DNA from 3 places in the Streptomyces sp. NPDC090022 genome. Region 1 is predicted to be linked to each of the others. Evidence: riboswitches for the same ligand, from Rfam matches in the RefSeq annotation. Region 1 holds a riboswitch; each other region holds the start of a gene.
What was found. A riboswitch is a leader RNA that binds a small molecule or an ion and turns the genes downstream of it on or off. The one in region 1 is predicted to bind cyclic di-AMP.
Positions count from the first base shown of each region.

Region 2: another riboswitch for cyclic di-AMP. It lies ahead of ACIPXB_RS29290 (peptidoglycan DD-metalloendopeptidase family protein); the one in region 1 lies ahead of ACIPXB_RS20810 (transglycosylase family protein).
Region 3: another riboswitch for cyclic di-AMP. It lies ahead of ACIPXB_RS18835 (M23 family metallopeptidase); the one in region 1 lies ahead of ACIPXB_RS20810 (transglycosylase family protein).

Region 1 covers NZ_JBIVFN010000011.1:91,955-102,236, forward strand. The annotation lists gene ACIPXB_RS20785 (NAD(P)/FAD-dependent oxidoreductase) at 1-642, opposite strand, end outside; gene ACIPXB_RS20790 (exopolyphosphatase) at 1,023-1,964, opposite strand; gene ACIPXB_RS20795 (DUF501 domain-containing protein) at 1,961-2,512, opposite strand; gene ACIPXB_RS20800 (septum formation initiator family protein) at 2,566-3,054, opposite strand; gene eno (phosphopyruvate hydratase) at 3,180-4,466, opposite strand; gene ACIPXB_RS20810 (transglycosylase family protein) at 4,752-5,474, opposite strand; cyclic di-AMP (ydaO/yuaA leader) riboswitch at 5,478-5,650, opposite strand; gene ACIPXB_RS20815 (transglycosylase family protein) at 5,926-6,969, opposite strand; gene ACIPXB_RS20820 (cytochrome P450) at 7,103-8,383, opposite strand; gene ACIPXB_RS20825 (globin domain-containing protein) at 8,506-9,717, shown strand; gene ACIPXB_RS20830 (nucleoside triphosphate pyrophosphohydrolase) at 9,821-10,282, opposite strand, start outside.
Region 2 covers NZ_JBIVFN010000022.1:88,428-98,709, reverse strand. The annotation lists gene shc (squalene--hopene cyclase) at 1-1,273, shown strand, start outside; gene ACIPXB_RS29310 (1-hydroxy-2-methyl-2-butenyl 4-diphosphate reductase) at 1,273-2,025, shown strand; gene hpnH (adenosyl-hopene transferase HpnH) at 2,031-3,062, shown strand; gene ACIPXB_RS29300 (aspartate aminotransferase family protein) at 3,059-4,465, shown strand; gene ACIPXB_RS29295 (tyrosine-protein phosphatase) at 4,543-5,349, opposite strand; cyclic di-AMP (ydaO/yuaA leader) riboswitch at 5,629-5,828, shown strand; gene ACIPXB_RS29290 (peptidoglycan DD-metalloendopeptidase family protein) at 5,831-6,805, shown strand; gene ACIPXB_RS29285 (SGNH/GDSL hydrolase family protein) at 7,000-7,797, shown strand; gene ACIPXB_RS29280 (MBL fold metallo-hydrolase) at 7,947-9,140, shown strand; gene ACIPXB_RS29275 (acyl carrier protein) at 9,520-9,840, shown strand; gene ACIPXB_RS29270 (acyl-ACP desaturase) at 9,845-10,282, shown strand, end outside.
Region 3 covers NZ_JBIVFN010000009.1:129,852-140,133, reverse strand. The annotation lists gene ACIPXB_RS18850 (DNA topoisomerase (ATP-hydrolyzing) subunit A) at 1-1,794, opposite strand, end outside; gene ACIPXB_RS18845 (M16 family metallopeptidase) at 1,997-3,346, shown strand; gene ACIPXB_RS18840 (M16 family metallopeptidase) at 3,367-4,749, shown strand; cyclic di-AMP (ydaO/yuaA leader) riboswitch at 4,969-5,127, shown strand; gene ACIPXB_RS18835 (M23 family metallopeptidase) at 5,141-5,944, shown strand; gene ACIPXB_RS18830 (GntR family transcriptional regulator) at 6,179-6,844, shown strand; gene ACIPXB_RS18825 (HPr family phosphocarrier protein) at 7,058-7,339, opposite strand; gene ACIPXB_RS18820 (GNAT family N-acetyltransferase) at 7,524-10,282, shown strand, end outside.

The sequences.
Region 1 (10,282 bases):
GAGGATCTTGTCGGCGGCGTCCACCAGGATGAAGCGCATGTCCTCGCGCTTGATCGTGGTGTAGTACTTCGCGGCGTCGCGGGCCATGTCCTCGACCTCGCCGATCGTCTCGGCGCCGGCGAAGCCGCCGCCGACGAAGACGAAGGTGAGGGCCTTGCGGCGGACGTTCTCGTCCGTCGTGGACTCGGCCTTGTCGAGCTGCTCGAGTACGTGGTTGCGCAGGCCGATGCCCTCTTCGACACCCTTCATGCCGATGCCCTGCTCGGCGAGGCCGGGGATCGGGAAGGTGCGGGAGATGGCGCCGAGCGCGATCACCAGGTAGTCGAAGGGCAGCTCGTACGCCTCGCCGACGAGCGGCGTGACGACGGCGACCTTGCGGTCCTGGTCGATGGTGGTGACCCGGCCGGTGAGAACCTCAGCCTTGGGCAGCACGCGTCGCAGCGGGACGACGACGTGCCGAGGCGAGATACTGCCTGCGGCCACTTCGGGGAGGAAGGGCTGGTAGGTCATGTACGAACGCGGGTCGACGACCGTGACGGTCGCCTCGCCGTAGCGCATCTTCTTCATGATGCGCTTGGCTGCGTACAGGCCTACGTACCCACCTCCTACTACGAGGATCCTGGGACGCTCCGTGGTGCTCATGGAACGAGTATCCAGCACTCGATGGGGCGTCGCTCGTGAGGGTCTTCACAAGCAGCGGGGAGGCCTCTGTTACACTGCGCGACCCACGTGACCCAGGTCATGACCCGCAACGGGAACCATGGGGTACCCGGGGACGTTGTTCACCCGTCCTGAACTGGCCTCCAGGCCCTCGGGAGGACTGGACCACCGCCTTCGTGGATACCTCCGACGCGGATCCAGTGGTGTCCACTCTTCGCACGAACGCGGGCATGAAAGAGGCCTGCGGGCCTCGGAAGGGGCTCGAACCACCCATTCCTTGGCCCAACAGGCCTCTTTTCCTTGTGAAGAACTTCACGAAGTTCGTCCGGAGAGCCGCCCCGGCGACCCCCGCCAGGCCCCCGTCAGACGGCGGACCAGGCGATTCCGTCCAGGATGTCGTGCTCCGAGACCACCACTTCCGAGGCCCCGGTGCGCTCCATGACCGCCAGCAGGACGAGGGCTCCGGCGCCGATCACGTCGACCCGGCCGGGGTGCATGACACCGAGCTCGGCGCGCTGGGCGTGGGTCTCGGTGAGCATCCGGGCGCTGATCTCGCGGACCGCCTCGTAGGGGATCCGCGCGTGGTGGATCGCCTCGGAGTCGTACGCGTCCAGTCCCAGCGCGATCCCGGCGACCGTCGTCACCGAGCCGGCCAGGCCCACCAGGGTGCGTGCCTGCTCCAGCGGGACCCTCTCGGCGGCCCGGTCCAGGGCGGCCTCGATGTCGGCCCGTATGGCGGCGACCTGCGCCTCGGTCGGCGGGTCGGTGATCACACCGTCCACGACCAGGTGGCGCTCGGTCATCCGGACGCAGCCCACGTCGACCGAGCGGGCCGCCCGTACGTGGGTGTCGCCGACCACGAACTCCGTCGAGCCGCCGCCGATGTCCACCACCAGGAAGGGGCGGTCCAGGTCGGCGCGGCCGGCCAGGGACTTGGTGGCGCCGGTGAAGGAGAACTCGGCCTCGTCGTCACCGGAGATCACCTCGGGCTCCACGCCCAGGATGTCCAGAACGCCCCGGACGAAGACGTCGCGGTTCTCGGCGTCGCGCGAGGCCGAGGTGGCCACGAAGCGGACCTTCTCGGCGCCCAGCTCCTTGATCACGGCGGCGTACTCGCGGCAGGCCGCGAACGTGCGCTCCAGGGCCTCCGGGGCCAGCCGGCCCGTCCGGTCCACGCCCTGGCCGAGCCGGACCACGGTCATCCGGCGGTCCAGGTCGGTCTGCTCGCCCGTCGCGGGGTCGCAGTCGGCGACCAGCAGGCGGATGGAGTTCGTACCGCAGTCGACGGCGGCGACCCGGGTCACGCGGACTCCCCCGGCAGCTCGTCCTTCTTCTCCCCGCACGGGGTGACGCACGGGCCCTTGGCCCACCACTCGGGCAGCATCGCGAGCGCCTCGTCACCGAAGGGGTTGACCCCCGGGCCCGCGGCCAGCGAGTGGCCGACCAGCACGTGCAGGCACTTGACGCGGTCGGGCATGCCGCCCGCGCTCGGGAAGCCCTGGAGCACCTCGATCGCGTCGCGGCGCCGGATGTAGTCCTCGTGCGCCTTCTGGTACGCGGCGGCCAGCTCGGGGTCCTCGGCGAGGCGGGCCTGCATCTCCTTCATGACCCCGTTGGCCTCCAGCGTGCCGATCGCGGAGGCGGCGCGCGGGCAGGTCAGGTAGTAGAGGGTCGGGAAGGGGGTGCCGTCGGGCAGCCGCGGCGCGGTCTCGACGACGTCCGGCTGGCCGCAGGGACAGCGGTGCGCGATGGCGCGCAGCCCGCGCGGCGGGCGGCCGAGCTGCTGCTCGAACGCCTCGATGTCGGCGTCGGTCGGCTCGGTCCGTTCGGTCTGGGGCGGGGGCGTCTGCATGCCTGGAGGAAGTCTCTTCGTTCGCGGTTCGGTGGTCGGATGGGGTGGGTGGCTCAGCGGCCGCCGCGGTCGGGGCGGTCGGCCTTGTCGACGCCGTCCCAGACGTTGGAGTACCAGGGGCGGTCCGCCGCGTCCTTTCCGGTACGGCGCTTCTCCTCGGCCTCGGCGTCCGGGTCGATCACGGTGTAGCCGATCTCCCCGGGCCGGACGTAGTGCAGGTGCTTGCGCGCCTGCTGCTCCACGTAGGCCGGGTCCTGCCAGCGGGCCTTCTCGTCGCGCAGCTCCTCGAGGCGCTGGCGCGCCTCGTCGGCGGTCCGCTGCTGCTCCGCGATCTCCGAGCGCTGGGAGACGTACTGGCGCATCGGATACGCGAGGGCGACGACCAGCGTACAGAGCACGAGCACGAGCAGGGCGGCGCGGCCGGTGAGGCGGCTGCGGCGGACCTGACGGCGCGACTGCGAGCGGTAGACGTGGGCCGCGGTCCGCTCGCCGAGCTGCTTGAGCCTGGTCGCGGTGGAGAACCGATCCCGGTTCCCGGCCATGGCTGTCGCCTCCCCTGGTAAGCGCGTACGTCCCCGCACACGGTACGGGACCGGGTGCGGGGACGTACGGAGGCGCTGAAGGTGTCAGCCCATCAGGCGCGGGGCGCCGGGCTGCCCGACGGGTGTCAGCCCTTGAAGCGGGGGAACGCGCTGCGGCCCGCGTACACCGCGGCGTCGTCGAGGATCTCCTCGATGCGCAGCAGCTGGTTGTACTTGGCGACGCGGTCCGAGCGGGCCGGGGCGCCGGTCTTGATCTGGCCGCAGTTCACGGCGACGGCGAGGTCGGCGATGGTGACGTCCTCGGTCTCGCCGGAGCGGTGCGACATCATGCACTTGAAGCCGTTGCGCTGGGCCATCTCGACGGCGTCGAGGGTCTCGGTCAGCGAACCGATCTGATTCACCTTGACGAGCAGGGCGTTCGCGGAGCCCTCCTCGATACCGCGGGCCAGACGCTCGGGGTTGGTGACGAAGAGGTCGTCGCCGACGATCTGGACGCGGGCGCCGAGCTTGTCGGTGATGACCTTCCAGCCGGCCCAGTCGTCCTCGAACAGCGGGTCCTCGATGGAGACCAGCGGGTAGGCGTCGACGAGGCCCTCGTAGTACTCGGTCATCTCGGCGGCCGAGCGGGACTGGCCCTCGAACTCGTACTTGCCGTCCTTGTAGAACTCGGACGCGGCGACGTCGAGCGCGAGCGCGATGTCCTTGCCCGGGATGTAGCCGGCCTGCTTGATGGCCTCGACGATGAGGTCGAGCGCGGCGCGGTTGGACTCCAGGTTCGGGGCGAAGCCGCCCTCGTCGCCCAGACCGGTGGACAGGCCCTTGGTGTGCAGGACCTTCTTGAGGGTGTGGTAGACCTCCGCACCCCAGCGCAGGGCCTCGGAGAAGGACTCCGCGCCGATCGGCGCGATCATGAACTCCTGGATGTCGACGTTGGAGTCGGCGTGCGACCCACCGTTGAGGATGTTCATCATCGGAACGGGCAGCAGGTGCGCGTTCGGGCCGCCGAGGTAGCGGAAGAGCGGGAGGTCCGAGGCCTCGGACGCGGCGTGCGCGACGGCCAGGGAGACGCCGAGGATGGCGTTGGCGCCGAGGGAGCCCTTGTTGTCGGTGGCGTCCAGGTCGAACATGGCCTGGTCGATCAGGCGCTGCTCGGTGGCGTCGTAGCCGACGAGCTCCGGGCCGATCTGCTCGATGACCGCGAGGACGGCCTTCTCGACGCCCTTGCCCATGTAGCGGTTCGGGTCGCCGTCGCGGAGCTCAATGGCCTCGAAGGCACCGGTGGAGGCGCCGGACGGAACGGCAGCACGGCCGGTGCTGCCGTCGTCGAGGCCCACCTCGACCTCGACCGTGGGGTTGCCTCGGGAGTCCAGGATTTCCCGGGCTACGACGACGTCGATGGACGGCACGAGCATCTCCTTCTGGGATGTGACGCTGGGTGTGCGGGGGCGGGGGCCGTGGGACGGCCCTGCCGCACTAGAGCCTAACCGGATCCGGGCAGTCGGCCTGCCGACCGCCCGCCCCCTGGGACGAAAAAGGGTCCGAATACCCGTGTTCCGTCATATAAGACCCATGATCAACAGGCGTTCCGTCCGGAAAGACGCCGCCGCCCGGCGCGTGAGGGGAGACGCGCCGGGCGGCGGGGAGGTACGCGTGTGGCGAACGTTTCGCGGTCAGGACCGCGAGTGTTGCGCCGTGGTTCAGCCGATCTTCAGCTTCTGGCCGGGGAAGATCAGGTCCGCGTCCTTGACGATGTCCTTGTTCAGCTCGAACAGCTGCTGCCAGCCGCCCTTGACGCCGTGGGCCTCGGCGATGGTGCTGAGGGTGTCGCCGGCCTTGACCTCGTAGGAGCCGTTGCCGGTCAGCGGGGCCGGGGCGGGCTTGGAGACCGGCGCCGGGGTGGCCGCGCGCTCGGAGCGGGTGACGGGGGCCTCGGAGCGCGGGGTCTCCTTCTTCGGCGCCGCGGCCTTCGTCTCCGTCTTCTTGGTCTCGGTCTTCTTGGTCTCGGTCTTCGGCTTGGCCGGCGTCTGGGTGCCGCCGCCGTTGTAGGCCGCGTTGGTCAGGCCCTTGCCGCAGTGCGGCCAGGCGCCCTTGCCCTGGCCCTTGAGGACCTTCTCGGCGATGGCTATCTGCTGCGCCTTGGTGGCCTGGTTGGCCTGCGGGGCGTACGCCTTGCCGCCGAAGCCGGCCCAGGTGGAGGCGGAGAACTGCAGACCGCCGTAGTAGCCGTTGCCGGTGTTGATGGACCAGTTGCCGCCGGACTCGCACGCGGCGACGGCGTCCCACTGCGAGGCGGTGGCGGCGTTCGCGGTGCCCGCGGCCATCAGCGGGGCGGCGATCGCGGCACCGGTGACACCGGCGAGCGTGACGATGCGGGTCGCCTTGGAGGCGCGGCGGTGCTTGCCCTTGCCGGAAAGCAGCATGGAACTTCTCCTCACCGACGCCTGCGAGGTGAGCTGTCGGGTTCGGGCGAGTGAGTTGCCCGGCCGCGCGACCTAGCGCGCGGCTTAACCCCTAGCCGTTCCCGTGACCATCTCTCAATGGCCGGTCCCGGCACCTACCTTGGGTCCCCCGCTCCTGCCTTCGGCGCTTGACGCGACGACTGTTCCCTCCGTCCGCCGGCAGGATTCGGCGATGCGGTCGAAGGGGCCCGCGGTGGCGAGCGATTCAGAAGGTAGACAGGTCTCCGCCCGATGTTCAACGAGCGCATTCGCCGGAAACCGCCCCTACTTGCACTCCTGAAAGGGATGTTTGCGCAGGTGAGGGGCGGGTTTGCGGCATTCCACAAACGAGACACGCCAGTTGACCGGAAGAGACGCATGTCTCACTTACACGAAACGGACATTGGGGCGTTTCCACCCGCCTGAAGTGCCCCTATTTCGGGGTTACGTCCAGATTCTGTCCGGGCTTGATCAGGTCCGCGTCCTTGCCGATGACCTGCTCATTGGCCTCGTAAAGGGCGTTCCAGCCGCCCTTGAGGCCGTTGGCGTCCGCGATGTCCGTCAGGTTGTCACCCGGCTTCACCGTGTACGTCGGTTCCGGGGCGGGTCCGGGGGCGGCCGGACTCTCGGCGGCCGGGGCGCCGCGGTGGCGTCCGGTGCCCTCGGCGGAGTCCGGCGTCGGGGTGTTGCCCGGCGCGGTCGTACCGCCCGCCGGAGCGGTGGGGTCGACCGGGGTGCCCGGGACGGTGGGGGCGGCCGGGACCGTCGGGGCGGCCGGGTCGGTGGAGGCGCCGGGGGTGCCCGGGGTCCCGGGGGTACCCGGCGTGGCGGGGGCGCCCGGGGTGGCGGGCGGCGTCACCGGAGGCAGCACCGAGGGCGTCGAGGTCACGTCCGGGGCGGGCATGACGGGCAGTCCGGGCATTCCGGGCGCCGTGGGCAGCAGCGGCTCGTTGATCGGCGGGGTGGTCGCCGGGACCGAGGGGCCGGCCGAGTGGCCGGGGATCTGCGGGGTGTCGCCGGATCCCTCGGAGGGGCGCAGCGGGGCCGGGTCGACCGGGCGGGGGGCGCCGGGCACGCCGGGGTCCACATCGGCGGCCGGGCCGTGCTGGACCAGGCCCGCCTTCTCCGCGCACACCGGCCACGCCTGGGGGCCCTGGGAGGCCAGCACCTGCTCGGCGATGGCTATCTGCTGGGAGCGGCTGGCGAGGTCGGGGCGCTCGGCGTAGGCCAGCCCGCCCGCGTTCTTCCACTGCTCCTGCGTGAACTGCAGGCCGCCGTACGCGTCGCTGCCGAAGTTGGCGCTCCACGTGCCGCCGCTCTCGCACTCGGCGACCTTGTCCCACGTGGTGGCCTCCGCGGCGGTCGCGTTGGTGGCCGCCAGCAGCGGCAGGGCGAGCGCGGAGCCCGCGACTCCGGCGGTGACGACGATTGCGGGAGCCTGACGGGGGCGCCGGTGACGGCCGTTCCCGGAACGCATGAGGGTGGACCTTTCGCGTGACGGCAAAACACACCCGGTGAGGGGTGACGTGGAACCTAGCGCTCCTCGAACGCTTGTCACAAGTCGATGCAGCGCAGATCACGTGAAGGTCACAGTCGTGACGCCGGGTCAGTTAATTGCGGGGAGTGAAGCGGACCGGAAGCGTGCGCAGGCCACGCATGATGAGCCCGCCGCGCCAGCGCAGCTCCGAGGGGTCCACGGCGAGCTCGAGATCCGGCAGACGCGTCAGCAAAGTCGCCAGCGCCGTCTGCCCCTCCAGCCGGGCCAGCGGCGCGCCCAGGCAGTAGTGGATGCCGTGGCCGTATCCGAGGTGCTGGTTGTCGGTGCGCGCGAGGTCCAGGGTGTCGGGCGCGGCGAAGCGCTCCGGGTCCCGGTCGGCGGCCGCGAGCACGACCAGGACCGGGTCGCCGGCCGCGATGTCCTGGCCGCCGAGGGTCAGCGGGCGGGTGGCGAACCGCCAGGTGGCCAGCTCCACCGGGCCGTCGTAGCGCAGCAGCTCCTCGACCCCGGTGGCGAGCAGCTCGCTCTCCCCGGCGGCGAGGGAGGCCTGGAGGCGGGCGCGCTCGCCGGGGTTCATGAAGAGGGAGTGGACGCCGTTGCCGATGAGGTTCACGGTCGTCTCGAACCCGGCGAAGAGGAGGATGAAGGCCATGGCGGCGGCCTCGTTCTCCGTCAGGTGCTCGCCGTGGTCGCTCGCCCGGATCAGACCGGACATCAGGTCATCACCCAGATCATCCCTTTTGCGGTGGATGAGGTCGACCAGGTAGGTCCGCATCTGCTTCACCGACCGGGCGACGCCGCCGCGCGGACCGCCGCCGTGCCGGATCATCATCCCGGCCCAGTCGCGGAAGTCGTCCTGGTCCTCGCGCGGTACGCCGAGCATCTCGCAGATGGCGTAGATGGGGAGCGGGAAGGCGAACTCGTGGATGAGATCCGCTTCACCCCGGCTCGCGAAGCCGTCGATGAGATGGTCCGTCAGTTCCTGTACCCGCGGGGTGAATTCGGCGACCCGGCGCGGGGTGAACGCCTTCGAGACCAGCCGCCGCAGCCGGGTGTGGTCCGGCGGGTCGATGTTGAGCAGGTGGGTCATCAGCTCGGCCTTGCGCTCGCCCGGAATGCCCGTCTTGCCCTTGGCGTGCGCCGGCTCCGCGTGGTGCGCCGGATTCTTGCTCAGCCGCTGGTCGGCCAGCGCCTGGCGGGCGTCGGCGTACCGGGTCACCAGCCAGGCCTCGACCCCGCTGGGCAGCGTGGTGCGGTGCACCGGGGCGTGCTCGCGCAGCCAGGCGTACGCCGGGTACGGATCGGTGGCGAACTCCCAGTCGAAGAGGGTGGGAGCGGCGGGAACGGCGGGAGCGGGCGCGGCGGTGGGCTCGGCGGCGGGGTCATCGTGCACCGTCCGACGGTATCCCGGCCCGCCACCGGTCATCCCATATGGGCGGTTCGCCGCGGCTGTCCGCAGATCCCCCGGAGCTTGACCTGGCGTTCGGAGCCGATCCTACTGTCGGCTTTGTGGATGTGAGGATCTTGAAGAGCAGCTTCGCGGTGGTCGAGAGAAGGGCCGAGCACGCGGTCAAGTACTTCTACTCCCACCTCTTCTGGCACCACCCCGAGCTGCGCGACCTCTTCCCGCCCGCCTTCCTCGACATGGAGCGCCAGCGGGACCGGCTCTTCGCCGCGCTCACCCACATCGTCGCCCGCCTCGACGACGAGAGCCTGCTCCCCTATCTCCACGACCTCGGCCGCGACCACCGCAAGTTCCTGGTCCGCCCCGAGCACTACGCCGCCGTCGGCGCCAGCCTGCTCGCCGCGCTCGCCGAGGCCGCGGGCGAGGCCTGGACCCCGGAGACCGGCAAGGCGTGGACCGAGGCCTACCAGGTGATCGCCGACGCCATGACGGCCGGCGCCGCGAGCAGCCAGGAGCCGCCCTGGTGGGACGCCGAGGTGGTACGCCACCTGAAGTACGGCGAGGACATCGCCGTCCTGACCCTGCGCCCGCACGCCCCGCTGCCCCACCTGCCCGGCCAGTACGTCAGCGTCAGCAGCGCGCACGCGCCCGGGATCTGGCGCACGTACTCCCTCGGCAACGCGCCCCGCGCCGACCACACCCTGGACCTGCACGTCAGCCGGGTCGAGGACGGCCGGCTGAGCACCGCCCTGGTGCGGACCGTACGGCCCGGCGAGATGCTGCGGCTCGGCGCGGCCGGCGGCCGGCTGACGCTGCGCCGCGAGGGCCGCCCGCTCACCTTCATCGCGGCCGGCACCGGCTGGGCCCCGGTGCGGGCGATGCTGGAGGAACTGGAGCGGCACCCTCCCGACGCCGGCGCCCGGCTCTTCGCCGTCGCCCGCGACGCGGCCCACCTGTACGACCGCCCGCTCATCGACGCGTACGCGGACCGGCACGGCTGGCTGAGCGTCACGTACATCACCCCCGCCCCCGGCCGGCACCGCGACGAGGCCACCGAGCGGCTCGCGACCGCCCTGAGCCACCGCAGCATGTGGCCCGAGCAGGACGTCCACCTCAGCGGCCCGGCGCCGTTCATCGAGGACACGGCCCTCGTGCTCCGGGAGCTGGGCGCCCGACCCGAACGGATCTTCCACGACGCGGTCCCCGCCACGGCCCCGGCGCACGGCGGGCGCGGCCGGCCACTGGGTTTCGGCGAGTGGTTCCTCCAGCCGCCCGCCCCGCACTGGCACAACCCCGCGGGCCGCGCCCCGCACCACGGGTGAGGCTCTCCCCTCTATACGCACGGCCCGACGCACGGCCCGTACAGACGTGCGGCTCGGCGTACGGCCCGACGTACGGCCGGCCGGCGCCCGGTGCGTACGGCCGCTACGCGGCGGGGCCGCCGACGCCCTCGGCGGCGCGGATCGCGTCCCGGTACGTCCGGGCCGCCGCGCGCAGCGCGGTCTCGGGGTCGATGCCCGCCTCCTCGGCGCGGGCCGCGAGCGCGAGCAGCTCGTACCCGACGCCCTCGCCCCGCGGCAGCTCCACCGGCACCCCGCCGGCGCGGACCCGGCCCGCCAGCTTGGCCGCGAGCGCCAGGCCCGGCTGGCCCAGCGGGATCCCGTCGGTCACCGACTCGCGCCGCTTCTCCACCGCCTTGGTCCGCAGCCAGTGCGCGCGCACGTCGTCGGGGGTCTCGGCCTTCTCGTCGCCGAAGACGTGGGGGTGGCGGTGGACGAGCTTGGCGACCAGGGCCCCGGCCACGTCGTCGATCGAGAACGGCTCGGCGCCCTCGCCGTCCTCGCCGGGGTCCGCCTCCTCGGCGATCCGCGCGTGGAAGACCACCTG
Region 2 (10,282 bases), on a different contig from region 1:
GTACTCGGTGATCGCCCTGCACCTGCTCGGCTACGACCTGCGCCACCCGGTCATGCGGGCCGGCCTGGAGTCGCTGGACCGGTTCGCCGTGTGGCGCGAGGACGGTGCCCGCATGATCGAGGCCTGCCAGTCCCCGGTCTGGGACACCTGCCTGGCCGCGATCGCGCTCGCCGACGCCGGGCTGCCCGCCGACCATCCCGCCCTGGTCAGGGCCGCCGACTGGATGCTCGGCGAGGAGATCGACCGGCCCGGCGACTGGTCCGTGCGCCGGCCCGGACTGGCCCCCGGCGGCTGGGCGTTCGAGTTCCACAACGACAACTACCCTGACATCGACGACACCGCCGAGGTCGTCCTCGCGCTGCGCCGCATCCGGCACCCGGAGCCGGGCAAGGTCGAGGCGGCCGTGGCCCGGGGGGTCGCGTGGAGCCTCGGCATGCAGTCGCGCAACGGTGCGTGGGGCGCGTTCGACGCGGACAACACCAGCTCCTTCCCCAACCGGCTGCCGTTCTGCGACTTCGGCGAGGTCATCGACCCGCCGTCGGCCGATGTCACCGCGCACGTCGTGGAGATGCTCGCCGTCGAGGGCCGGGCCTGCGACCCGCGCGCCCGCCGGGGCATCGCCTGGCTGCTGGCCGAACAGGAGGCGAACGGCTCCTGGTTCGGCCGCTGGGGCACCAACTACGTGTACGGGACGGGCTCGGTGGTCCCGGCCCTGACGGCCGCGGGTATCGCGCCGTCCCATCCCGCGATCCGGCGCGCCGTCGCGTGGCTGGAGTCCGTGCAGAACACCGACGGCGGCTGGGGCGAGGACCAGCGCTCCTACCAGGATCCGGGGTGGGCCGGGAAGGGCGCGTCGACGGCCTCGCAGACGGCGTGGGCGCTGATGGCCCTGCTGGCGGCGGGGGAGCGGGAGGGCAAGGCGGTCGAGCGCGGGATCGCGTACCTGGTGGACACGCAGGCGGCCGACGGCTCCTGGGACGAGCCGTACTTCACCGGTACCGGCTTCCCCTGGGACTTCTCCATCAACTACCACCTGTACCGGCAGGTGTTCCCGCTGACCGCACTGGGCCGCTACCTGTGCGGCGAACCCTTCACCGCAGGCGCGGCGCGGACGAGCGTTTCGGTGGGGACGGGCACTGCCGTGGGGACGGACGGCGTGGTGGGAACCGGCGCCGCGGTGGGGAGGGGCGGCGGGCCGGGCGCCGGCGGCGCGGCGGGGGCGGCCGGCGGCGTACCCGCGCGGCGGCCGGCCGGCGAGGGGAGCGAGGGCTGATGGCCTTCCGCCGGGGCGGGCACCCGCCCTCCGGGCCCGGTGCGGACGCCGCGCCGGCGGGCCCGCCGGACCGAGCCGCCGCGCCCGCCGGTTCCCGCGCCGACGTGGCCGCGCCGCCGCTGCTCGTCGCCTGCGCCCTCGGCATCGAACGCCTCGCCCTGCGCAGCGGCGAACGGGCCGCCGGAACCCACCCGCGCGTCACCGTCGTACGCACCGGCATGGGGCCGCGCGCGGCCGAACGGTCCGTGGCCCGGGCCCTCGCCGAACCCGCGCTGCGCGGGGCCGCCGTGGTCGCCACCGGCTTCTGCGCCGGGCTCGTCCCCGGCATGCACCCCGGCGACCTGGTGGTCGCCGAGGAGACCCGCGACCCGCTGGGCACCGTCACCTGCGCCGGCAGCGCGACCCTCGCCGGGGCGCTGGCGCGGGTCGCCCCCGGGCGGACCGTCCACACCGGTGTCCTGACCGGCTCCGACCACGTCGTCCGCGGCGCCGAGCGCGCCGAACTGCGGGCGACCGGGGCCATTGCCGTCGACATGGAGTCGGCCGCGACCCTCCGCAGCGCGCTGTACGGCCCCGGCGCGCCGCCGGGCGGGCGTCCGGTTGCGGCCGTCCGGGTGATCGTGGACGCTCCGGAGCATGAGCTCGTCCGTATCGGCACGGTGCGCGGTGGAATATCGGCCTTCCGCGTACTGCGTGCCGTACTGCCCGCTTTTTATGACTGGCACCGTTCTTTGCCGCTCCCCAGGAGGTGAGCCAGATGGCCATGCCGCTGCGACAGTCCATCAGGGTCGGGACCTATCTCTTCGAACAGAAGCTCCGGAGGCGCGAGAAGTTCCCCCTCATCGTGGAGCTCGAACCGCTCTACGCCTGCAATCTCAAGTGCGAGGGATGCGGGAAGATCCAGCACCCCGCCGGGGTCCTCAAGCAGCGCATGCCGGTCGCCCAGGCGGTGGGTGCGGTCCTGGAGTCCGGCGCCCCGATGGTGTCCATCGCGGGCGGCGAGCCCCTGATGCACCCGCAGATCCACGAGATCGTGCGGCAGTTGGTGGCCCGGCGCAAGTACGTCTTCCTGTGCACCAACGCCCTGCTGCTCCGCAAGAGGATCGAGGACTTCACCCCCTCCCCGTACTTCGCCTTCGCCGTGCACATCGACGGCCTGCGCGAACGCCACGACGAGTCCGTGGCCAAGGAGGGCGTCTTCGACGAGGCGGTGGCGGCCATCAAGGAGGCCAAGCGGCGCGGCTTCCGCGTCACCACCAACTCCACCTTCTTCAACACCGACACCGCGCAGACCGTCATCGAGGTCCTCAACTACCTCAACGACGACCTCAAGGTCGACGAAATGATGATCTCGCCGGCGTACGCGTACGAAAAGGCGCCCGACCAGGAACACTTCCTCGGTGTCGAACAGACCCGTGAACTCTTCCGCAAGGCCTTCGCGGGCGGCAACCGGCGGCGCTGGCGGCTCAACCACTCACCGCTCTTCCTCGACTTCCTCGAAGGAAAGGCGGATTTCCCCTGCACCGCCTGGGCCATTCCGAATTACTCCCTCTTCGGCTGGCAGCGGCCCTGCTATCTCATGAGCGACGGATACGTCCCGACGTACCGGGAACTCATCGAGGACACCGACTGGAGCAAGTACGGCCGCGGAAAGGACCCGCGCTGCGCCAACTGCATGGCGCACTGCGGCTACGAGCCCACGGCCGTCCTGGCCACCATGGGATCCCTGAAGGAATCCCTGCGGGCAGCCCGCGAGACGGTCTCGGGGAACCGGGACACCTCGGCATGACCGGGCCGGGCGCGGGTGCCGGCAAGGAATTCGATCTCGGCGCGCTGCTGGCCGAGCGGGGCGCGGAGCGCTACGAGCTGCACGCCCGGCACCTCAACCACCAACTGCCCCGCATGCTGCACACCATCGGCTTCGACAAGGTCTACGAGCGGGCCGAGGGCGCCCACTTCTACGACGCCGAGGGCCACGACTACCTCGACATGCTCGCCGGGTTCGGCGTGATGGGCCTGGGCCGGCACCACCCCGTCGTGCGCAAGGCCCTCCACGACGTCCTGGACGCCCAGCTCGCCGACCTCACCCGCTTCGACTGCCAGCCCCTGCCCGGGCTGCTGGCCGAGCGGCTGCTGTCGTACAGCCCGCACCTGGACCGGGTGTTCTTCGGCAACAGCGGCACCGAGGCCGTCGAGACCGCCCTGAAGTTCGCCCGCTGCGCCACCGGCCGGCCCAGGGTCCTCTACTGCGACCACGCCTTCCACGGGCTGACCACCGGCGCCCTCTCCGTCAACGGCGAGGGCGGCTTCCGTGACGGCTTCGCCCCGCTGCTGCCCGACACCCGGATCGCGCTCGGCGATCTGGCGGCGCTGGAGCGCGAGCTGCGGCGCGGCGACGTGGCGGCCTTCGTGGTGGAGCCCGTCCAGGGCAAGGGCGTGCACGCGGCCCCGCCGGGCTTCCTGCACGCGGCGCAGGACCTGCTGCACCGGCACAAGGCCCTGCTCATCGCCGACGAGGTGCAGACCGGGCTGGGGCGTACCGGGGATTTCTACGCCTACCAGAACGAACCGGGCGTGGAGCCGGATCTGGTGTGCGTGGCCAAGGCGCTCTCCGGCGGCTACGTCCCCGTGGGCGCGACCCTGGGCAAGGACTGGATCTTCAAGAAGGTCTACTCGTCCATGGACCGGGTGCTGGTCCACTCGGCGAGTTTCGGCTCCAACGCACAGGCGATGGCGGCCGGACTCGCGGTGCTGTCGGTGATGGAGAACGAGTCGCTCGTCGCCCGCGCCCGGGAGGTGGGCGACTCCTTGCGCGGGCGGCTCGCGGCGCTCGTGCCGGAGTACGAGCTGCTGCACGAGGTGCGCGGGCGCGGCCTGATGATCGGCATCGAGTTCGGCCGGCCCTCCTCGCTGGGCCTGCGCAGCCGCTGGACGATGCTCCAGGCGGCCCGCAAGGGGCTGTTCGCGCAGATGGTCGTGGTGCCGCTGCTGCAGAGGCACCGGATCCTGACCCAGGTCTCCGGAGACCATCTGGAGGTCATCAAGCTGATCCCGCCGCTCGTCGTGGACGAGGCCGACGTGGACCGCTTCGTGACCGCCTTCCGGGCGGTCATGGACGACGCGCACGGCGGGGGCTCGCTGATGTGGGACTTCGGCCGGACGCTGGTGAAGCAGGCCGCCGCACAGCGGTGACGGCGCCGCCTCCCGCGCGGGCGTGAGCGCCGCCTCCCGCGCGGGCGTGGGTGCTCCCTCCCGCGCGGGCGTGAGCGTCAGACGAGGAGCTTCTCACGCAGCCGGGCGAGGGTCTCGGGGGCGAGCCCGAGGCCCTCGCCCAGGTAGGCCGGCACGCCGCCCCAGGTCTCCTCGATGGCGTCGAAGGCCTCGGTCAGGTACTCGGCGCGGGCGTCGAAGAGCGGGGCCAGCAGTTCCATCACCTCGGGCGAGCGCGCCTCGGGCGCCTCGCTGCCACGGCGTACCCGGTAGCGGCGGTGCGGGGCGTTCGACTCCAGGTAGTCCGCCACGATCGCCTCGCGCTCGACGCCCACCGCGAGGAGGGTGACGGCGACCGAGAGCCCGGCCCGGTCCTTGCCGGCCGCGCAGTGCATGAGGGCGGGCACGCTGTCCTCGGCGAGGGCGTGCAGGACGCGGCTGTGCTCGGCGGTGCGCCGGGTGATGATCTCGCGGTACGAGCGCGTCATCCGGTCGGCCGCCCGGCCCTCGCCGAGCAGATCGCGCAGCTGGCCGAGGTCGCCGTCGCGCACCATCTTCCAGAACTCCTTGCCGTCCGCCGGGTCGGAGAGGGGAATGTTCACATTCCGTACACCCGGAAGTTCCACATCGGGTCCCTCGAGGGCGTGGTCGGCCGCATTGCGGAAATCGAAGACGGTGTGGAGGCCGAGCGACGCGAGGAATTCTGCGTCGGTTTCGGTGGCATGGGCGAGATGTCCGCTTCGGAACAGTCGTCCCGTACGGACCTGCCGCCCGTCGGTGGTCGGCAGCCCGCCCACGTCACGGAAGTTGCGTATGCCGGTCAGCTCCGGCTCCGTGGGCCGGGTCCGAGGTATCTGCTGGGTCATGAGTGCCCCCTCCGTATCGTCGCGGTTGTCCGAATTGCGCTGCTTGGCCCCAACGTGCCCGGGGGAGAAGGGAGATCGCCTCCCGCCCCCGTGAGCAGGATCATACGGTGACCGTGAGTGCCTGATCGCGGAGGCCGAATTCCCTGCGGTGGCTGGCTGTTGAAGCGACGGAATGGACGGAGGGTGACCGGAATTCCGGCGGACTCTCATCAACGGGAATCCATGGGGGAATTCGTGGCTTGTTTCGCGCGGCATGGCTGGATTACGTTCACGACCGATCCGGATGGACCGCCGAATCCTGCCACCATCCGGACACCGCACCCGACTATTCATGTACGTGGCAGGAGCGGGGGAACCAGGTAGGCCCGCCGGATCGGATCTTGATATCCGAATGGCTCGGGGTGAAGCCGTAGTGATACGGCCGGACAGCTCCAGTCCGAACCCGACAGCTCACCTCGCAGGCGCCGGAGAGGAAAACGCCATGCCCGGAAAAGGCAAGCACCGACGCCCCAAGTCCCGCTCCCTGACCCGCGGTTTCGTCGCCGCCGGCACGGGCGGTGCGGCCCTCGCGCTGCCGCTGATGGGCGCCACCGGCGCGAACGCGGCCGGGGCTCCCGCCGCCGCCCCGCAGGCCCCGGTCACGGCCCAGCTCCCGGCGCAGGTGCCGGCCGCCCTCCAGGCCGCCCCCTCGCACGCGGCGCCCCGGCCGGCCCCCAGCACCTACACCGTCGTCCAGGGCGACTGCCTCTCGCGCATCGCCGAGGACCGCGGCCTCTCCGGCGGCTGGCAGGAGCTGTACGCCGACAACCGTGACGCCGTCGGCACCGACCCGTCGCTGATCCACCCGGGCCTGGAGCTCACCCTCGGGGACCGGGGCGCGGCCCCCGTCGAGTCGGCCCCCGTCGAGTCGGCCCCGGTCGAGTCGACGCCCGTCGAGTCCGCCCCGGAGTCGGCCCCGGCCCGGCCCGCCCCGGTCGCGCCCGCCCCCGAGCGCGGTTCCGCCGACCGGACCCCGGCCCAGGGCTCCGGCACCGCCGCCGCCCCGGGCAAGGCCGGCTTCGTCGCCCCGGTCGGCGGCGGCGTCTCCACCGCCTACCGGGCCTCCGGGGCCATGTGGTCCAGCGGCTACCACACCGGTGTCGACTTCATCGCGCGCTCCGGCACCTCCGTCAAGGCGGTCAGCGCGGGCACCGTCGTGTCCGCCGGCTGGGGCGGCTCGTACGGCAACGAGGTCGTCGTCAAGCACGCCGACGGCCACTACTCGCAGTACGCCCACCTGTCGCAGCTGTCGGTCTCGGTCGGCCAGAGCGTCACCGCCGGCCAGCAGCTCGGCCTGTCCGGCTCGACCGGCAACTCCACCGGCCCGCACCTGCACTTCGAGATCCGCACCGGCCCGGGCTACGGCTCGGACGTCGACCCGCTCGCCTACCTCCGCTCCCACGGCGTGAGCATCTGACGGCAGCGGCGGCCGCCCAACGGGGGCGGCTCCGGGAAACGTGTGAGGCCAGGGCCCGAGGGGGGTCCTGGCCTCACGCCTTGTTATTCCTCCCTGACCGGGTGGTATAGATCACGGCCCGTCAACCCCTTCCTACGGTGGCGTAGGTCACGTCTCGAGGTGAAGGATGTGGTCCCGTGGCAGCGACGACAACGATGAACAACTCGACACGACGGACCATCGGCAGCATCGACACCATCGGCTCGTACGCGGCGATCGGAGACAGCTTCACCGAGGGTGTGGGGGACCCGGGACCCGGGGGAATCTACGTCGGCTGGGCCGACCGGCTCGCCGTACTCCTGGCCGACCGGCGTGACGAGCACGACTTCCGGTACGCGAACCTCGCCGTACGCGGACGCCTGCTCGACCAGATCGTGGCCGAGCAGGTGCCGCGGGCCAAGGAGCTCGCGCCGGACCTCGTCACCTTCTGCGCCGGCGGGAACGACATCATCCGGCCCGGCAGCGACCCCGACGACGTGGCGGAGCGGTTCGAGGCGGCCGTGGCCGACCTCACCCGAGCCGTCGGCCAGGTCATGATCACCACCGGATTCGACACCCGCGGGGTGCCGGTCCTCAAGCACCTGCGGGGCAAGGTCGCGACGTACTCCGCGCACGTGCGGGCCATCGCCGACCGCTACGACTGCCCGGTGCTCGACCTCTGGTCGCTGAAGTCCGTACAGGACCGGCGGGCCTGGGACGACGACCGGCTGCACCTCTCCCCGGAGGGGCACACCCGGGTGGCGCTGCGCGCGGCCCAGGTGCTCGGGATCGACGTACCGGCCGACCCGGACCAGCCGTGGCCGCCGCAGCAGCCGCGCGGATCGGCCGAGGTCACCCGCGACAACATCCAGTGGGCGCGCGAGTACCTGGTGCCGTGGATCGGGCGGCGGCTGCGCGGGGAGTCCTCCGGGGACCACGTGGAGGCCAAGCGGCCGGACCTGCTGCCCCTGTAGCGCCGTGCGCGGGGCGGGGCGCCGACCGGTCCGGGACCGGGCTCCGGCCCGGAAGCGGAATCCTTCCGGGCCGGTGTGCGTTGGGAACGTCGAAGAGAGCAGGATCCCCTGTCCCATCCCCTCGCCACACTCCCCTCCCAGGAGGCGCCTTGACCGGCTCCCGTCCCTTGCGTCCTCGGCTGCGCGACCTGCGGCCCGAAGCCTTCGGCGCGGATCCGTCCGGCGCGCGCATGGAGCGGATCCGCCGCTCGCCGAACTTCGCCGACGGCGTCTTCCAGAACCCGGTCGGGGCCCGGACCAGGCCCTCCGGCTCCATGCGGGAGTTCGCCAAGATCTACTTCCACAAGGAGCAGCGGCAGCGCCGCGGCCCCGCCGCGGGCGTTCCGGTGCACCCGACGACCCTGGCCGACCTGGCGAAGCCGCCGGTCACGGGGCTGCGGCTGACGTGGATGGGGCACTCCAGCGTGCTCGCCGAGATCGACGGGCGGCGCGTGCTGTTCGACCCCGTGTGGGGAGAGCGGTGCTCTCCGTTCCCCTTCGCCGGCCCCAAGCGACTGCACCCCGTACCGGTGCCGCTGGCCGCACTGGGACCGGTGGACGCGGTGGTGATCTCCCACGACCACTACGACCACCTGGACCTGCCGACGATCAAGGCGCTGGCCGGTACGGACACCGTCTTCGCGGTGCCGCTGGGCGTCGGCGCGCACCTGGAGCGGTGGGGGGTGTCGGCCGACCGGCTGCGCGAACTGGACTGGAACGAATCCACCAAGATCAACGGGCTGGCCCTGACCGCGACCCCGGCACGCCACTTCTGCGGCCGCGGCCTGCGCAACCAGCAGCACACCCTGTGGGCGTCCTGGGTGGTCGAGGGCGACGAGCACCGCATCTTCCACAGCGGTGACACCGGCTACTTCCCCGGCTTCCAGGACATCGGGGCCGCGCACGGGCCCTTCGACGCCACGATGATCCAGATCGGCGCGTACTCGGAGTACTGGCCGGACATCCACATGACCCCCCAGGAGGGCGTCCAGGCCCACCTCGACCTGCAGGGAGCGAAGCCGCACGGGGTGCTGCTGCCGATCCACTGGGGCACCTTCAGCCTGGCCCTGCACGCCTGGGCGGAGCCGGGCGAGTGGACGCTCGACGCCGCCGGGGAAGCCGGCCAGCCGGTGGCGGTCCCGCACCCCGGCGAACCCTTCGAGCCTGCCGGCACGCTGCCCGTGGCCCCCTGGTGGCGCCCGGTCTCCCACCCGATCACCCACCCGTGGCGCCACCCGAAGCCCGTCGACCGCCCGGCTGACGACTCCCGGGCCGGCGACCTGGACCTCGCCGGCGAGCGCTGACGGCGGGCGGGGAGCCGTGCGGCGTCGCGGGCCGTGCCGGCGTGCGAACGCTCAAGAGCCGGTGCCTGGAGCAGGCACCGGCTCTTCATGGTCGAGCAGCGCCGCCGAGGCCGCGCTGCTGAACTCCTCCGGGGTCGGCTCACCGTTGCGGTCGGCGTCCGCCGCAGCGGCGAGAGCGTTCCAGTGACCCCGGTGGGGATACCAGTCCGGGGGGAGCGGTCCGGGCGTGTCGGCCCGGTGGGGTGACGACCGGTGGTGCGGACACCTGCTCGCGCCCGGGAACGTCCGTACGGACCGGCTGAACGGGCGACAGGCGGTGACCTGCCGTCACCCGGGAAGGTTTGGCCGGTGACGACCCCTGTGTGACGGGAGTGCTGTGATGACGGAACAGGCAGCCCAGACGTTCGACGCCGCGGCGCTGGCGACTCTGGTCAAGGACTACTTCGCCCTGCCGGCCGAGAAGCTCGTTCCGAGTGCCACGATCGCCGACCTCGGCCTGGACTCGCTGGCCCTGATGGAGTTGATGGTGGCCGTCGAAGAGCGCACCGGAACCGGACTCGTCGCACACCTGGGGGACGTCTCCCCGCACCACACCCTGGAGGACCTCGCGAGGAACCTGAACGACACCATGACAGGGCCGAAGGGGACAGCGGCCGGGCAGGGCGCGGCGGTCCTCGACCTCCGTCCGGAAGGTTCCTGAACCCGTGTCCGACCAGGGGTCGTGTGCCGCTCCGGTGAGCCGCCGTACCGATCTGCTCGCCGATCTCGAACCGATCGTGGCCGGCGGGCTCGACCGGCATCTGGCCGCGGCCCAGGACTGGTTCCCCCACCAGTACGTGCCCTGGGGCCGGGCCAGGGACTTCGACGGCCCGTTGGGCGGCGAGGGCTGGCAGCCCGGCCAGTCCCCGCTGTCCCCCGTGGTGCGCGACGCGCTGCTGGTCAACCTGCTCACCGAGGACAACCTGCCCAGCTACCACCACGAGATCGCCTCCCGCTTCGGTCGCGACAGCACCTGGGGCGTGTGGGTCAACCGCTGGACCGCGGAGGAAGCCCGCCATTCGGACGCGCTGCGCAGCTACCTGCATGCCATCCGGGGGCTCGATCCGGTGGAGCTGGAGCGCTCGCGAATGGCCCACGTCAGC
Region 3 (10,282 bases), on a different contig from region 1:
GGTGATCTGGGCGCCGCCCGCCAGGTTCGGCGCGGCGTGCGTGTCCGGCAGCTGCGGCAGGTCGATCACCGACAGGCGCAGCAGCCGGCCGGCCGAGGTGACCACACCGACGTCCGCCCGCGCGGTCGCGGCGACCTGCGAGACGATCACGTCGTGCTTGGCGCGCCGCCCGTCGCCCGCGGGCAGCGGCTCGGCCGTCACCGTACGCGCCAGCAGGCCGGTCGAGGACAGCAGCACCCGGCACGGGTCGTCGGCGACCTCCAGCGGGACGGCGGCCAGGCTCGCGCCCGCCGACTCCAGCAGCACCGTACGCCGCTCCGTGCCGAACTTCTTCGCCACCGCCGCCAGTTCGGAGCTGACCAGCTTGCGCAGCTCGTTGTCCGACTCCAGGATGCCCGTCAGCTCGTCGATCTCGCCGGTCAGGCGGTCGCGCTCGGACTCCAGCTCGATCCGGTCGAACTTCGTGAGCCGGCGCAGCGGGGTGTCCAGGATGTACTGGGTCTGGACCTCGCTCAGCGAGAAGTGCTCGATCAGGCGCTCCTTGGCCTGCGCCGAGTTGTCGCTGGAGCGGATCAGACGGATGACCTCGTCGATGTCGACGAGCGCCACCAGCAGGCCCTCGACCAGGTGCAGCCGGTCCCGGCGCTTGCCGCGGCGGAACTCGCTGCGCCGCCGGACGACCTCGAAGCGGTGGTCGAGGTAGACCTCCAGCAGCTCCTTCAGGCCCAGCGTGAGCGGCTGGCCGTCGACCAGCGCCACGTTGTTGATGCCGAAGGACTCCTCCATCGGCGTCAGCTTGTACAGCTGCTCCAGCACGGCCTCCGGGTGGAAGCCGTTCTTGATCTCGATGACCAGGCGCAGGCCGTGCGAGCGGTCGGTGAGGTCCTTGACGTCCGCGATGCCCTGGAGCTTCTTCGAGCCGACCAGGTCCTTGATCTTCGCGATGACCTTCTCGGGGCCCACCGTGAAGGGCAGCTCGGTGACGACCAGGCCCTTGCGGCGCGCGGTGACGTCCTCCACCGTCGCCGTCGCGCGGATCTTGAAGGTGCCGCGGCCGGACTCGTACGCGTCCTTGATCCCCGACAGGCCCACGATGCGGCCGCCGGTCGGCAGGTCCGGACCCGGGACGAAGCGCATCAGCGCCTCCAGGTCCGCGTTCGGGTGCCGGATCAGGTGCCGGGCGGCCGCGATGACCTCGCCCAGGTTGTGCGGGGGCATGTTGGTGGCCATGCCGACCGCGATCCCGGACGCGCCGTTGACCAGCAGGTTCGGATACGCCGCCGGCAGCGCGACCGGCTCGCGCTCCTGGCCGTCGTAGTTCGGGGTGAAGTCGACGGTGTCCTCGTCGATCGACTCCGTCATCAGCGAGGTGGCGTCCGCCATCCGGCACTCGGTGTAGCGCATGGCGGCCGGCGGGTCGTCGTTGCCGAGCGAGCCGAAGTTGCCGTGGCCGTCGACCAGCGGCAGGCGCATCGAGAAGGGCTGGGCCATGCGCACGAGCGCGTCGTAGATCGACGCGTCACCGTGCGGGTGCAGCTTGCCCATGACCTCGCCGACGACGCGCGCGCACTTCACGTACCCGCGGTCGGGGCGCAGCCCCATCTCGTTCATCTGGTACACGATCCGGCGGTGCACCGGCTTCATGCCGTCCCGGGCGTCCGGCAGGGCACGGGAGTAGATCACCGAGTACGCGTACTCGAGGAAGGAGCCCTGCATTTCGTCGACGACGTCGATGTCGAGGATCTTCTCCTCGAAATCCTCCGGCGGCGGGGTCTTCGTGCTGCGGCGGGCCATCGCTGCGCGGCTCCTTAAACCAAGATGGGGGTCTGACGCGGACCATTGTGGCCCGAGGCACTGACAGCGCCGACCCCGACCCGGGACAGCCCCCCGGGGGGGGAGTGACCCGGGAACTTCTCCGGCGGCCGACGCGCTTGCATACAGTGACAGGTCTGACAGAAATCTCTGCATCGCGATCGATCGAAGGGACCACATGCCCATGGGTCACACGGCCACAGCTCAGGCCGGCTCCGGCGGCCTGACAGCGACCGAGCACCGGCTGGCCAACGGCCTGCGCGTGGTGCTCTCCGAGGACCACCTGACCCCGGTCGCGGCGGTCTGCCTCTGGTACGACGTCGGCTCGCGCCACGAAGTCAAGGGACGCACGGGTCTGGCTCACCTCTTCGAGCACCTGATGTTCCAGGGCTCGGCGAGCGTACCGGGCAACGGTCACTTCGAGCTGGTCCAGGGCGCCGGCGGCTCCCTCAACGGCACCACCAGCTTCGAGCGCACCAACTACTTCGAGACCATGCCCGCCCACCAGCTGGAGCTCGCGCTGTGGCTGGAGGCGGACCGGATGGGCTCGCTGCTGGCCGCCCTGGACGACGAGTCCATGGAGAACCAGCGCGACGTCGTCAAGAACGAGCGCCGCCAGCGCTACGACAACGTGCCCTACGGCACGGCCTTCGAGCGCCTGACGGCCCTGGCCTACCCCGAGGGCCACCCGTACCACCACACGCCGATCGGCTCGATGGCCGACCTGGACGCCGCCTCCCTGGAGGACGCGCGCGCCTTCTTCCGTACGTACTACGCGCCGAACAACGCGGTGCTGTCGGTCGTCGGCGACATCGATCCCGAGCAGACGCTGGCCTGGATCGAGAAGTACTTCGGCACGATCCCCTCCCACGACGGCAAGCAGCCGCCGCGCGACGGGACGCTTCCCGACATCATCGGCGAGCAGCTGCGCCACGAGATCGTCGAAGAGGTCCCGGCCCGCGCGCTGATGGCCGCCTACCGGCTGCCGCACGACGGCACCCGCGAGTGCGACGCGGCGGACGTGGCGCTGACCATCCTGGGCGGCGGCGAGTCCTCCCGCCTGCACAACCGGCTGGTCCGGCGCGACCAGAGCGCCGTCGCGGCGGGCTTCGGCATGCTGCGGCTGGCCGGCGCGCCCTCCCTGGGCTGGCTGGACGTGAAGACCTCCGGCGGCGTCGAGGTGCCCGCCATCGAGGCGGCCGTGGACGAGGAGCTCGCGCGGTTCGCCGCCGAGGGCCCGACGGCCGAGGAGATGGAGCGCGCCCAGGCGCAGCTGGAGCGCGAGTGGCTGGACCGGCTGAGCACGGTGGCCGGCCGCGCCGACGAACTGTGCCGGTTCGCGGTGCTGTTCGGCGACCCGCAGCTGGCGCTGACCGCCGTCCAGCGGGTCCTGGACATCACCGCCGAGGAGGTGCAGGCCGTGGCCGCCGCCCGGCTGCGCCCCGACAACCGCGCGGTGCTGGTGTACGAGCCGCTGGCGGCCGAGGACGCCGCGGCCGACGAGAACGACGAGAACGAGGGGGCGCAGCAGTGACCGCCGAGCCCGCAGTGACGATGACCTTCCACCCGCAGCCCGCCGCCGGCGAGGCCAGGCCGTGGGCCTTCCCCGCGCCCGAGCGCGGCGCGCTGGACAACGGCCTGACCGTGCTGCGCTGCCACCGGCCCGGCCAGCAGGTGGTGGCCGTCGAGATCATCCTCGACGCCCCGCTGGACGCCGAGCCCGAGGGCCTGGACGGCGTGGCCACGATCATGGCCCGCGCGCTGTCCGAGGGCACCGACAAGCACTCCGCCGAGGAGTTCGCCGCCGAGCTGGAGCGCTGCGGCGCCACCCTCGACGCGCACGCCGACCACCCGGGCGTCCGGGTCTCCCTGGAGGTCCCGGCCTCCCGGCTGCCCAAGGCGCTCGGCCTGCTCGCCGAGGCGCTGCGCGCGCCCGCCTTCGCCGACAGCGAGGTGGACCGCCTGGTGCGCAACCGCCTCGACGAGATCCCGCACGAGCTGGCCAACCCGCAGCGCCGCGCCGCCAAGCAGCTCTCCAAGGAGCTCTTCCCGGCCGCCCTGCGGATGTCCCGCCCGCGCCAGGGCACCGAGGAGACCGTCGCCCGGATCGACGCCGCGGCCGTCCGCGCCTTCTACGAGGCCCACGTCCGCCCCGCCACGACCACCGCCGTCATCGTGGGCGACTACGCCGGCACCGACCTGGACGCCGTCCTCGCCGACACCCTGGGCGGCTGGACCGGCGGCACCGCCGCCGCCCGCCCGGTCCCGCAGATCTCCGCCGACGACACCGGCCGCGTGGTCATCGTGGACCGCCCCGGCGCGGTCCAGACGCAGCTGCTGATCGGCCGGATCGGGCCGGACCGGCACGACCGCGTCTGGGCGGCCCAGCTGCTCGGCACGTACTGCCTGGGCGGCACGCTCACCTCGCGCCTGGACAAGGTGCTGCGCGAGGAGAAGGGCTACACCTACGGCGTGCGCTCCTTCGGCCAGGTGCTGCGCTCCACCGCGCCGTCCTCGCCCGGCGGCGCCACGGGCGCGTCCATGCTGGCCATCAGCGGCTCCGTGGACACCCCCAACACCGGCCCGGCGCTGGACGACCTGTGGAAGGTGCTGCGCACCCTCGCGGAGGGCGGCCTGACCGACGCCGAGCGGGACGTGGCGGTGCAGAACCTGGTGGGCGTGGCCCCGCTGAAGTTCGAGACGGCCGCCTCGGTCGCCGCCACCCTCGCCGACCAGGTCGAGCAGCAGCTCCCCGACGACTACCAGGCGCAGTTGTACGCCCGGCTGGCCGAGACCGGCACCGTGGAGGCGACCTCCGCGGTGGTCAGCGCCTTCCCGGCGGACCGGCTGGTGACGGTCCTGGTGGGGGACGCCTCGCAGATCGAGGAGCCGGTGCGCGCGCTCGGCATCGGTGAGGTCACCGTCGTCACCAACTGACGCGGCATCCGACGCGGCGGCTGACGCCGTATCACCAAGGGGCCCCGGCGGGTTGTCCGCCGGGGCCCCTTGTGTGCTCAATGTCCGGTTGGTGGCGAGGTTGCTCGTATGCGGTGTGGCGTACGCAACAAAAGCGCTCGTCTGTTTGGCGATCGGCTGATGATCCGCCTAGCGTCGGGCTTGCTGTCCGTCAGTTGTGTCCGCCGCACCCGCGGCACCGGGCAGCGATCGCCGAGTCCCCGTCAGGCGCGAGCCTGGGGAGCCGGGGACCCACATCAGTCCCTGGGGTGAATCGGACCGCCTCGCCAGAGGGGGCCCGTAGGAGACCTTCCTGCTCCGAACCCGTCAGCTAACCCGGTAGGCGAGAAGGAAGGAAAGGATCAGCCTTTTCATGGCGTTTGGCAGCAGCACCAGCCGTGCCACCGGCAAGCACCGTGGTGGCAGCCGTCTGAGCCGCAAGACCGCAGGCATCGCCGGGATCGCCGCCCTCGCCACGACGGGTGTCGTCGGCACGCTGGCCGCCCCGGCCTTCGCCGCGGACAACAACTCCTCCGTCCCGCAGGACACCGGCCTGAACAACGTGGTCGTCGCGGACGAGCTCGCGGGCGACATCGAGACCCAGGCCGCTTCCCAGCAGCACGCCGCCGAGGTCGCCGCCGCCAAGGCGCAGGCCGAGGCCGACGCGAAGCAGAAGGCCGCCGAGGCCAAGCGCCTGGCCGAGGCCAAGGCGAAGGCCGAGCGCGAGGCCAAGGAGCGCGCGGAGCGCGAGGAGGAGCGCAAGCGCCTCAACACCTTCGTCTCGCCGCTCGACGACTCCTACGTCAGCACCAGCTACGGGGCCGGCGGCGGCATGTGGTCCTCCGGCAGCCACACCGGCATCGACTTCCACGCGGCCTCCGGCACCTCCGTGCGTGCGGTCGGCGCGGGCGTGATTGTCGAGGCCGGCTGGGGCGGCGCCTACGGCAACAACGTCGTCATCAAGCACAACGACGGCACCTACACCCAGTACGCCCACCTGTCCTCGCTGAGCGTCTCGGCCGGCCAGCAGGTCACCCCGGGCCAGCAGATCGGCCTGTCGGGCAACACGGGCAACTCCAGTGGCGCCCACCTGCACTTCGAGGCCCGTACCGGCGCCAGCTACGGCTCGGACATCGACCCGGTCGCCTACCTGCGCTCGCACGGCGTCCGCGTCTGACCCTGCGGCCGCGCACGGCCCATCGTTTCCCCGAAGACCCCGGCTCCCCGAGCCGGGGTCTTCGCGTTGCGTGCGCCGCGTGCGCCGTGCCACCCCGGCGCGGGGGCCGGCCCGCCGCCGCGCTTTTCCGATTTCCGTCGCGTATTGCGCCGTACTTTCCTTCCGCACTCGGAAACTGCGGCGCATTGTCATAGAGTCGCAGTCATGACGTTGGCTCAGGGCGGAGGTCCGGCATTGCGTATTCCCGCGCACGCGGTCTGCACCGCAATCCGTGACGACATCGTCTCCGGTGTATTCGAGCCCGGCGGCAGACTCACCGAGGACCTGCTCGCCCGCCGGTACGGCGTCTCCCGCGTCCCGGTCCGCGAGGCGCTGCGCACCCTTCAGTCCGAGGGTTTCGTCACCACCCGGCGGCACGCCGGCGCCTGTGTCGCGGAGCCGACCGAGCAGGAGGCGGCGGACTTCCTGGAGGTCCGGATGCTGCTGGAGCCGCTGGCGGCCTCCCGCGCCGCCCGGCGGCGCACCGAGGCCCACCTCAAGGTGCTGCGCGGGCTGGTCCGGCTCGGCCAGGAGCGGGCCAGGCGCGGCCAGGGGGAGGATCTGCGGTCCCTGGGCGGCTGGTTCCACGAGACGCTCGTCCAGGCCTCCGGCAGCCCCGGGCTCATCGCCCTGCTGACCCAGCTGCGCCACAAGGTCGCCTGGATGTACGCCGTGGAGCCGTCCGCGCGGCCCGCGGAGTCCTGGGCGGAGCACGGTGCGATCGTGGACGCGGTGGCCCGCGGCGACGCCGAGCGGGCGCGGGCGCTGACCGCCCTGCACGCGGACCGGGCGGCCGCGGCCCACCGGCTGCGTGTGAGGACTCCGCAACATCCCGTCAACACGGCGAGCGGCCGCCTTTAACAAAGGACGTATACAAAGGACGGATATCGAGGCCGCCGCAGCCGGGGTCGATATACGCCTACGTGCCCGCGCGAATTCGCAGGAATTCCTGCGCGCCCGGAGAAAGCCGGGAGAAAGCCGGCCGGGCCGGGAAAGCGAAACGGCGGAGCCGCGGCACCGGCATTCCGGGCGCCGCGGCTCCGCCGCACACGTACGCGGGCCGAACCCGAAGGGTCAGACGGTCTCGGGGAGCTCCTCGAGACCCTCGGCGACCAGCTTCGCGAGGCGGTCGAGCGCGATCTCCGCGCCCTCGGCGTCCGAAGCCAGGACGATCTCCTCGCCGCCCTGGGCGCCCAGGCCCAGCACCGCGAGCATGGAACCGGCGTTGACCGGGTTGCCGTCCGCCTTCGCGATGGTCACCGGGACGCCGGAAGCCGTGGCCGCACGGACGAAGATCGAGGCGGGACGAGCGTGCAGGCCCTCGGCCCAGCCGACGTTGACGCGGCGCTCTGCCATGGTGATGCCCTTCAGGTTTCAGCGGTTGTCTAGACCAGTCTCTCACGGCGCCCGGAATGCTCCGACCGGCCTTCGGCCCGGACGTCCCGCCTTCGGCCTTCCCCAGCTTGCACCCGTTTCTTCCTCTTTGTCGTACGCGCCGCGCGGGAGCAGATCCGGCCCGTCCGGCCTTAGGGTGTGCCCCATGACCACCGCGTCGGACCCCTCGTACCCGGCCCACTGGGAAGCGGACGTCGTGCTGCGCGACGGCGGCACCGCCCGTATCCGCCCCATCACGCCCGAGGACGCGGGCCGCCTGGTCAGCTTCTACGAGCAGGTCTCCGACGAGTCCAAGTACTACCGGTTCTTCGCCCCCTACCCCCGGCTGTCGGACCGCGACGTACACCGCTTCACGCACCACGACTACGTCGACCGCGTCGGCCTCGCCGCCACCGTCGGCGGCGAGTTCATCGCCACCGTCCGCTACGACCGGATCGGCGCCGACGGCCGCCCCGCCACCGCGCCCGCCGACGAGGCCGAGGTCGCCTTCCTCGTCCAGGACGCCCACCAGGGCCGCGGTGTCGCCTCCGCCCTCCTCGAACACATCGGCGCGGTCGCCCGCGAGCGCGGCATCCGCCGCTTCGCCGCCGAGGTGCTCCCCGCCAACACCAAGATGATCAAAGTCTTCAAGGACGTCGGCTACGAGCAGCGGCGCAGCTTCGAGGACGGCGCGGTCCACCTCACCCTCGACCTCGAACCCACCGCGCAGTCCCTCGCCGTCCAGCGCGCCCGCGAGCAGCGCGCCGAGGCCCGCTCCGTGCAGCGGCTGCTGGCCCCCCGCTCCGTCGCGGTCGTCGGGGTCAGCCGCACCGGGTCCGGGGTCGGCGCCGCGGCCCTGCGCAACCTGCGCGACTGCGGCTTCCGCGGCGACCTCTACGCCCTCAACGCAGCCCGCGCCCCCGGTATGGCGGGCGATCTGCTGGAGGGCGTACGGGCCTACCGCACGTTCGCCGAGATCGCCGCCCCCGTCGACCTCGCCGTCGTCGCCGTCCCCGCCGACCGGGTCCCCGAGGTGGTCGCGGCCGCCGGCGAGCACGGCGTGCAGGGCCTGGTGGTGCTCTCGGCCGGGTACGGCGAGAGCGGCCCCGAGGGCCAGGCCCGCCAGCGCGAACTCGTCCGCCAGGCCCGCTCGTACGGCATGCGCATCGTCGGCCCCAACGCCTTCGGCCTGATCAACACGGCGCCCGGGGTCAGCCTCAACGCCTCCCTCGCCCCGGCCCCGGCGCCGGCCGAGGGCCGTATCGGGCTGTTCACCCAGTCCGGCGCCATCGGCATAGCCCTGCTCGCCGGGCTGGTACGGCGCGGCGAGGGCCTGTCGTCCTTCGTCTCGGCCGGCAACCGGGCGGACGTCTCCGGCAACGACATCCTCCAGTACTGGTACGACGACCCGGTCACCGACGTCGCCCTGCTCTACCTCGAAACCCTCGGCAACCCGCGGAAGTTCACGCGCCTGGCCCGCCGCACCGCCGCCGTCAAGCCGGTCGTCGTCGCCAAGGGCGGCCGCCACACCGGTGTCACCCCGGCCGGGCACGCCGTCCCCGGCACCCGGCTGCCCGACGCGACCGTCTCCGACCTGCTCAGCCAGGCCGGCGTGATCCGCGTCGACACGGTCACCGAGCTCGTCGACGCGGGCCTGCTGCTGGCGTCCCAGCCGCTGCCCGCCGGACCCCGGGTCGCGATCCTCGGCAACTCCGAGTCGCTGGGGGTTCTCACGTACGACGCCTGCCTGTCGGAGGGGCTGCTCCCGCGCCGCCCGCTGGACCTGACGACCGAGGCGGGTCCCGCGGACTTCCGCGCGGCCCTCACCCGGGCGCTGGCCGACGACGCCAACGACGCCGTGGTGGTCACCGCCATCCCCTCGGTGGGGGAGCCGGGGCTCGCCGACGACCTCGCGGACGCGCTGCGCGCGGCGCTGGCGGAGGTCCCGGGCAAGCCGGTCGTGGTGGTCCACGTCGAGCTGACCGAGCTCGCGACCGCCCTTTCCGCCGCCCGCGGCTCCCTCCCGGCCGGGCCCGATGCCGGAGCCGTGGCCGGGCCCGATGCCGGCGCCGGGAGCGGAACCGGGACCGATGCCGGAGCCGGAGCAGGAGGGGAAGCCGGGAGCCGCTCCTGGCGCGCGCCGGGCGCCGCAGCCGCGCCCGGGTCCTCACCGGCGCCCGCCGACGGGACCGCGCCCGCCACCCCGACCGGCCCCGCCGACGCCGGGTATCCCGCACCGGACGGGGCCCCGCGCCCGCCCGCCGCCGGTGACCCGCTGCGCATCCCGACCTTCCCCGCCCCCGAGCGCGCGGTCGGCGCCCTCGCCCGGGCCGTGCGCTACGAGCAGTGGCGGCGGGCCAACGCCGAGGCCGGGCACGTCCCCGAGTACGAGGACATCGACGAGAGCGGCACCGCCGCCCAGCTCGCCGCCCTGCTCGCGCACGTCGCCGCCGAGGACACCGTCACCCTCGACGACGCCGACGCCCACCGCCTCCTGGCCCGGTACGGGATCACCGTCGTGCCCACCCTGCCCGCGCCCACCCCCGACACGGCCGCCGCCGCGGCCGCGCGGCTCGGCTATCCCGTGGCCCTCAAGACCACCGCCCCGCACCTGCGCCACCGCGCCGACCTGGGCGGCGTACGCCTGGACCTGACCACCGAGGCCGAGCTGCGGCGGTCCTACGAGGAGCTGACCGAGGCCCTCGGCAAGCCCGCCGAGCTGCTGCCCGTCGTCCAGCCGATGGTCCCGCGCGGGGTGGACACCGTCGTCCGCTCCGTCATCGACCCGGGCGTCGGCGCCGTCCTCTCCTTCGGGCTGGCCGGTGTCGCCTCCGAGCTGCTCGGCGACACCGCCCACCGGCTCGTCCCCGCCACCGCACGGGACGCCGCCGACCTCATCCGCTCCATCCGCACCGCCCCGCTCCT